One region of the Pseudomonas oryzihabitans genome, then DNA from elsewhere that is predicted to be linked to it. Evidence: predicted binding sites of a transcription regulator. Region 1 holds the regulator's gene; the other holds the start of a gene.
What was found. The regulator sigma-54, encoded in region 1, starts transcription at its own class of promoters, with help from an activator protein. The targets are predictions, from matches to a motif close to ANTGGCATNNANNTTGCTNT.
Positions count from the first base shown of each region.

Region 2: the regulator sigma-54 is predicted to act here: its motif matches at 2,204-2,223, upstream of flgB (flagellar basal body rod protein FlgB).

Region 1 is NZ_CP013987.1:1,338,823-1,342,890, forward strand. Features, by position in the region: gene rapZ (RNase adapter RapZ) at 1-643, opposite strand, end outside; gene ptsN (PTS IIA-like nitrogen regulatory protein PtsN) at 645-1,109, opposite strand; gene hpf (ribosome hibernation-promoting factor, HPF/YfiA family) at 1,128-1,436, opposite strand; gene APT59_RS06000 (RNA polymerase factor sigma-54) at 1,526-3,025, opposite strand; gene lptB (LPS export ABC transporter ATP-binding protein) at 3,128-3,856, opposite strand; gene lptA (lipopolysaccharide transport periplasmic protein LptA) at 3,853-4,068, opposite strand, start outside.
Region 2 is NZ_CP013987.1:3,321,270-3,325,337, forward strand. Features, by position in the region: gene APT59_RS15105 (flagellar hook protein FlgE) at 1-558, opposite strand, end outside; gene flgD (flagellar hook assembly protein FlgD) at 585-1,295, opposite strand; gene flgC (flagellar basal body rod protein FlgC) at 1,308-1,745, opposite strand; gene flgB (flagellar basal body rod protein FlgB) at 1,748-2,170, opposite strand; gene cheR (protein-glutamate O-methyltransferase CheR) at 2,395-3,222, opposite strand; gene APT59_RS15130 (chemotaxis protein CheV) at 3,265-4,068, opposite strand, start outside.

The DNA of each region.
Region 1 (4,068 bases):
CGAGATAATCGCGCACCTGGGCATCGAGTCCGGAAAAGTCGCGCAGGTCCGGTTTCCAGTAGGGATTGGGCAGGAAACGTACATCGAAGACCATGTCCGCATCCACCGGCAGGCCCCGCTTGAAGCCGAAGGATTCCACCAGGTAGGCGGTGCCGGGCTCGGGCGCGTTCAGCAGACGCAACTTGAGGATGTCACGCAGCTGATAGAGATTCAGGTGAGTGGTGTCGATCTTAAGATCGGACAGATCGGCGATGGGCGACAGCAGCACCTGCTCATCGTGGATGGCCTCGGCCAGCGATCTTTCCTGATTGGACAGCGGATGCCGGCGGCGCGTCTCGGAAAAGCGCTTGAGCAAGGTCTGGTCATCGGCGTCCAGATAGAGGATGTCGCAGCGGATGTTGCGGCTGCGCACCTGTTCGAGCAATTCGGGAAAGCGCTGCAGCTGGCTGGGCAGATTGCGTGCATCGATGGACAGGGCGACCTTGGGCTGAGGTCGTTCCATGTCGGTGAGGGCGTGCTGGGCCAGTTCGGGCAGAAGGCTGGCCGGCAGGTTGTCGATGCAGTAGAAGCCATTGTCCTCAAGCACGTTGAGCGCCGTACTCTTGCCCGACCCGGAACGTCCGCTCACGATGATGAGGTGCATGTCAGTGTCCGCTCTGGGCCTCGACGACGATCTGATAGAGCGCCTGGCTGTCCTTGGCCTTGCGTAGCCGTTCGCGGATGTCCGCGCGGTCCAGGATGCCGGCGATCTGGCGCAGCAGGGTCAGGTGCTGTTCGGTAGCGGCTTCGGGTACCAGCAGCACGAACACCAGGTCTACCGGTGCGCCATCCAGGGAGTCGAAGTCCACGGGTTGCTGCAGGTGGAAGAGGACGCACAGCGGCTGTTGCAGGCCCGCCAGGCGACAGTGGGGAATGGCAATGCCATTGCCGAAGCCAGTGGAGCCCAGGCGCTCGCGCGCCATCAGGCATTCATGGATGTGCGCCGCATCATGGCCAGGCAATTCCTGCGCGGCCAGTTCGGCGATACGTTCCAGTACGGCGGCTTTGCTGCCACCCGGCGCACCCGTCTGGGTGCGGCCGGGGGTCAGAATATTTTCGAGTCTGATCATAAAGCGGCGATCGAAACCTCAGCGGACGCCGACGCCCTGCTGGCGTTCGATCGATTTTTCCTTGTGTTTAATCAGTTGGCGGTCGAGCTTGTCGGCCAGGAGATCAATGGCGGCATACATGTCGTCATGCTCGGCGTTGGCGACCACCGCGGCGCCAGCGACGTGCAGGGTGGCTTCGGCTTTCTGCTTGAGCTTGTCCACTTCAAGAATGACCTGGACGTTGGTAATACGGTCGAAGTGCCGTTCGAGGCGGGCGAGTTTCTCGCCGATGTAGTCACGCAGGGCTTCTGTCACTTCAAGCTGATGGCCACTGATGTTGACTTGCATACCGCTTCTCCTTATTGCCGGGCTGCGATCGGCGAAGCTGCTCGCCGACATGACACGGGTCGATCGAGGCACGGTCACATCAGGACGCGTCAGAGGAGACGCTTGCGTTCGCTGGACGGAGCGATACCCAGGGATTCCCGATACTTAGCCACCGTGCGACGAGCGACTTGTATACCTTGCGATTCCAGTAAACCAGCGATCTTGCTGTCACTCAACGGCTTTTTCGCGTTTTCCGCCGCTACCAATTTCTTGATGATCGCGCGGATCGCGGTGGAGGAGCATTCGCCCCCTTCGGCGGTGCTGACGTGACTGGAGAAGAAATACTTGAGTTCGTAGATGCCACGCGGGGTGTGCATGAACTTCTGGGTGGTCACCCGGGAGATGGTCGACTCGTGCATGCCCACCGCCTCGGCGATGTCGTGCAGGACCAACGGCTTCATGGCCTCTTCGCCGTATTCGAGAAAACCCCGCTGGTGCTCGACGATCTGGGTCGCCACCTTCATCAGGGTCTCGTTGCGGCTCTGCAGGCTCTTGATGAACCAGCGCGCTTCCTGCAGCTGATTGCGCATGTATGTATTGTCGGCGCTGCTGTCGGCGCGTTTGACGAAGCCCGCATACTGGGGATTCACCCGTAGGCGCGGCATGGATTCCTGATTGAGCTCCACCAGCCAGCGCTCGTTGTGCTTGCGCACGATGACGTCCGGTACCACGTATTCGGCTTCGCCGGACTCGATCTGGGAGCCAGGCCGCGGATGCAGCGTCTGGATCAGCTCGATGATCGGCTTGAGTTCGTCTTCCTTGATCTTCATGCGCCGCATCAGCTGCGCGTAGTCGCGGCTGCCGAGCAGATCCAGGTAGTCACCGACCAGGCGCTTGGCCTCGCCGAGCAAGGGGAGGGTGGCCGGCAGTTGCGCCAGCTGGATCAGCAGGCATTCGCGCAGATTGCGAGCGGCGACGCCGGCGGGCTCGAATTGCTGGACCCGTCGGAGCACCACCTCGACTTCGTCGAGATCGACTTCCAGGTCCGGGTCGAGCGAGGCATGGATGTCTTCGAGGCTTTCCTGCAGGTAACCGTCGGTATCGATGCCATCGATGATGGCCAGCGCGATCAGCCGATCGAGGTCCGACATGGGTGCCAGGTTGAGCTGCCAGAGCAGATGCGTCTGCAGGCTCTCGCCCGCCGAGGTGCGAGTGGTGAAGTCCCACTCGTCGTCGTCACTGCTGGGCAGGCTGCTGGCGCTGGTCTGGTAGATGTCTTCCCAGGCCGTGTCGACCGGCAGCTCGCTGTCGCTGGGGATGCGCTCGCTCCACTCGGATTCGTCGGCCAGCTCGTTGGTGGCGACCGAGGTTTCCTTGAAGGTGGTTTCCATGTTGCCGGAGTTCGCGTGCTCGTCGCTTTCGCCCGAGGCTTCGCTCTGGTCGAAGTCTTCCCCGTCTTCCTGGCGTTCCAGCATCGGATTGGATTCCAGGGCTTCCTGGATTTCCTGCTGCAAATCGAGCGTCGAGAGCTGGAGCAGACGTATGGCTTGTTGCAGCTGCGGCGTCATCGTCAGCTGCTGGCCCATCTTGAGGACTAGCGATGGTTTCATGGCTGCGGAAATACACCTTGTCTACCGACGCGAACAGCGCCACCGAACCTCGCGAACCCTGCGAGCGTTAGCAAATTATATGCCTTGTTTCCCCGGGTTTGCCTAGAGGCGGAATTCGTGGCCCAGATAGACTTCCTTCACCAGGTCGTTGGCAAGGACTTCTTCGGCGGTGCCTTCGGCGATGAGCTGGCCGTCATTGACGATATAGGCCGTTTCGCAGATGGTCAGGGTTTCCCGCACGTTGTGATCGGTGATGAGCACACCGATGCCCTTGGCCTTGAGGTGGCGGATGATCTGCTTGATATCGCCCACCGAGATGGGGTCCACGCCCGCGAAGGGTTCGTCAAGCAGGATGAACTTGGGCGCGGTGGCGAGGGCGCGGGCGATCTCGACACGGCGTCTTTCACCGCCAGACAGGCTCATGCCCCGGTTGTCGCGGATGTGGGTGATGTGGAATTCCTGCAGCAGGCTTTCCAGCTCGCGCAGTCGTCCGGCCTTGTCCAGGTCCTTGCGGGTTTCCAGAATGCCAAGGATGTTGTCGGCCACGGTCAGCTTGCGAAAGATCGAGGCTTCTTGGGGCAGATAGCCGATCCCGGCACGGGCGCGGCCATGCATGGGCAGCGCGGTGACATCCTGGTCGTCGATCAGCACGCGACCCTGATCCGCCTTGACCAGGCCGACGATCATGTAGAAGCAGGTGGTCTTGCCGGCGCCATTCGGGCCGAGCAGGCCAACGATTTGGCCGCTGTCGATGCTGACGCTGACATCACGAACGACCTGACGACCCTTGTAGCTCTTGGCCAGATGCTGGGCTTTGAGCGTAACCGTCATTGTTTCTGCCCCGACTGCTGCTGATCCTTGGGCTGGATGACCATGTCGATCCGCGGCCGCGGCGTGGTGACCTTGCTGCCGTTGGCCCGTCCCGCATTGACGATCTGGCGCTGGGTGTCGTAGACGATCTTCTCGCCTTCGAAGGTGTTGCCCTGTTGGACCACCTTGGCCTGGTCGATCAGGATGATGCGGTTTTCCTGGGCGAAGTATTG
Region 2 (4,068 bases), 2.0 Mb from region 1:
GGTCGAGGAGTTGTAGGTCTTCGGATCCGAGGGATCGAAAGGCGTCAGCGTCGGGGGCGTACTGGTCGAGTTCAGGTTGAACTGCTGAGCGATCTGGGTAGTGGACTTGGGTGCCTGGCTGGCAGTCTCGACACGCAGGTCGCTGCGCACGCCGGGCTGCAGCAGCCCCTGCGCATTGGTGGTGTAGCCCTGCAGCTTGTAGCCATTGTTATCGACGATGAAACCGTTCTTGTCGGTACCGAAGTAACCGGCACGGGTGTACTGGACGGCGCCGTTGTTGCTGGTCATGAAGAAGCCGTTGCCATTGATGCCCATGTCCAGGGCATTCTGGGTGGAGTCGATGGTGCCCTGGTTGAACAGTTGCCCAACGTTGCCCAGCAGCACACCGCTACCTTGAGCATTCTTGCCAGTGCCCAGTACGGAGGCCGCATACAGATCCTGGAACTCCGCCCGTGACTGCTTGAAGCCGACGGTGCTGGCGTTGGCGATGTTGTTGCCGGTGATGTTGAGGTCACTGGACGCGGCCTTGATGCCGCTCAAACCGATATTGAAAGACATGCTGGATTCCTCTTGTGTGCCGCGCCTTACTGGCCGACCGCCTGGACTTTGGAGATACCGATGCTGCCGACGCCGGCAAGGTTGAGTGTCATTTCGCCGCCGTTCTGCCCCAGCGTCACGCTGTCGACATTGGCCGGCAAACTGGTTTTCATGGCCTCGGTCTTGCCATCCACACTGGCCTGGGCCTCGAAGCGATACGTACCGGCATCCAGCTTCTTGCCGCTGGCATCGGTACCGTCCCAGGTGAAGTTCACCAGACCACTGGTTTGCTGCCCCAGATTCAAGCGGTTCACCTGGTTGCCAGTAGTGTCATAGACGTTGACCCAGACGTTCGGGCTGGACGCCGTCAGGTTGAGCGCGCCCTTGAAGTCCTCGCTGGTATCCACCTTGACCTTGTCGCTATCGACGATCACCTTGCGGCCGACCAGAGTAGACGCCTGCAGTGCCTGGGAGGACTGACTACCGGAGAGGATCGAGCCGACGCTGGTGTTGAGGTTGGTGATGCCCTCAACGGTACTGAACTGCGCCAGCTGGGCGATGAATTCGCCGTTACCCTGGGGCTCCAGCGGATTCTGGTTGTTCATCTGGGCGACCATCAGCTTGAGGAACTCGTCCTTGCCGAGCTTGCCGCCCTTCTTGCCGTCGCTGGCAGTCGTCTCAGCGGTAGTGCCTGTCTTGTTGATCGAGTACTTGTCGAGTACCGATTGAGCGGTGGAGTTGGTCGTACTGATGGCCATGGCGCCGATTCCTTACTGACCGAGGGTCAGTACCTTCTGCATCATCTGTTTAGCGGTATTCATCATTTCCGCGTTGGTCTGGAAGGCGCGACTGGCCGAAATCATGTCGGCCATCTCCTCCACCACGTTCACATTGGGGTAATAGACGTAGCCTTCCTTGTCCGCCATGGGATGATTGGGCTCGTAGCGCTTCTGCACCTCGCTCGGATCCTCGACGATACCCTTGACCTCTACCCCGACACCGGCCTGGCCCTGGTCGTCGAACAGCGAAGCACCGCCCTGGGCCGCGTTGAACTGGGCAGCGAACACCGGATGCCGTGCCTTGTAGGTCTGATCGACGCTGGAGGAGACGGAATCGGCGTTGGCCATGTTGCTGGCCACGGTGTTGAGGCGAACGTTCTGGGCGCTCATCCCGCTACCGGCGATGTTGAACAGCGAACTCAGGGACATGGCTATTCTCCGCGCAGGGCCGACATCAGCCCCTTGAACTTGCTATTGAGCAGGGTGAAGCTGGCCTGGAAATTCATCGCGTTCTCGGCGTAGTTGGCCTGCTCGACCTGGGCATCCACGGTGTTCTGGTCCACCGACGGCTGGGTGGGGATGCGATATTTCAGCGCCGCATCGCCCATGCCCATGTCGAAGCCCTCGGCGGCGATATGGCGGCTGTTGGTGGTTTCCAGCTGATAGTGTCCGGAAGCCCCAGGGGCATTCTTGGCCGCCTGCTCCGCCAGCACGGCGCTGAAGTCCAGATCCCGCGCCTTGTAGCCTGGGGTATCGGCATTGGCGATGTTGTTGCCCAACACCTCGGCGCGCTGCGAACGGAAATTCAGCGCCTGCTCGTGCAACCCGAGTGCTTTGTCGAAACTGATGCTCATGTCGAGAGACCTTTGACGTGGCTTGCAATCGATTTAGCAAGGCCCGTGCCAGTCTCTAAAACCCTTCTAAATCAGGGGTTCCACTCAGGGCGGCAGTCAGAATGGCTGCAAGCGGCAAGGTTTTTCCGCCGCCGTTGCCGGCTACGGGAGCCAGGGCGGCAAAACTTTGGCGCAAAAAGAAAGGGCAGACCTAAGTCTGCCCTTGGGGATGTCCATGCAATGGCCTACTTGGCCTTGTAGATGATGCCCGGATTGCACTGCACCATCTGATAGAGATCCGGCAAGCCGTTGAGGGCTTCGGACGCACCCAGGAACAGATAGCCGCCCGGCTTGAGGGTCGCATGGATGCGGGTGAGGATGTCCTTCTTCACGTCAGCGGAGAAGTAGATCAGCACGTTGCGGCAGAACACCATGTCGAACTTGCCGAGGCTGGCGTAGCTGTCCAATAGATTCAGAGCGCGAAATTCGATCCGACTGCGAATCGCCGGCTTGACCGCCCAACGATTTGGCTGCAACACGTCGAAGTAGCGCTGCAGGCGTTCCTGGGACAGACCGCGACCAATCGCCAGCGAATCGTATTCACCGGACTTCGCCGCAGTGAGAATGGCGCCCGAGAGATCGGTCGCCACGATCTGCATGCCGCCACGCCCCTGCCCTGCCGCGCTACGCTCGAATTCGTCCATGGTCATGGACAGCGAATAGGGCTCCTGCCCCGAGGAACAGGCCGCCGACCAGACCCGCAGGCGCTGGCCGAAGGTATTCTTCGTCAACTCCGGCAAGAGGCGGTTCTTGAGCACCTCGAAGGGATAGGTGTCGCGAAACCAGAGGGTTTCGTTGGTCGTCATCGCATCGATGACCTTTTCCCGCAAACCGCCACGGGGCTGCATCTGGATGCGCTGCACCAACTCCGACAACGTCTTGATCCCCTCGGTCTCCATCAGCTTGTTGAGCCGACTGGAGACAAGGTACTGCTTGTTGTCACCGAGCAGGATCCCGCTGGATTTCTCGAGGAAATCACGAAAAAGCACAAAATCCGCGTTGACTGCTGACACTGCCGCTCCGCCTTCTGGATACCGGGATAGAGACGCCTTCACCTAGTGACTGTCGACCGCATTGATGCGCTCGGCTACCCGGGAGGCAAGATCATCGGGACGGAACTTGGCCAGGAAGTCGTCCGCGCCGACCTTCTTGACCATCGCCTGGTTGAAGACGCCGGACAAGGAGGTATGCAGCAGTATATGCACTTTCTGCATTCGCGGATCATGACGGATTTCCGCTGTGAGGGTGTAGCCATCCATTTCCGGCATCTCGATGTCGGAAATGATCATCAGCAGCTCCTCTTCCGGACGCTTGCCTTCGTCGACCATACCCTGCAGGTAATTCAGCGCCTGACGACCGTCATTGAGCGAGATCACCTCTACCCCGACGGTTTCCAGGCAGCGGGTCACCTGCTTGCGCGCCACCGAGGAGTCGTCGACGATCAATACCCGCTTGGTGACGGCCTTGGCCTGTACCACGTCGCTGATCACGCCGGCCGATACGGTCTCGACGGACGGTGCCACCTCGGAAAGGATCTTTTCCACGTCGATGATCTCGACGAGCTGATTGTCGACCCGGGTGACGGCGGTCAGGTAGTGATCACGACCGGTGCCCTTGGGCGGCGGATTGATGCCTTCCCAGTTCATGTTGACGATCCGCTCCACCGAACGCACCAGGAAGCCCTGCACCTTGGTGTTGTACTCGGTGATGATCACGAAACAGTTGTTTATGTCTTCCAGGCCACGGCGACCGGTGGCCATGGCCAGGTCGATGATGGGGAAGGTGCCGCCACGGATGCTGGCCACACCGCGCACCACCGGGCTCGATTTCGGCATCACGGTGAGCTTGGGGCACTGTAG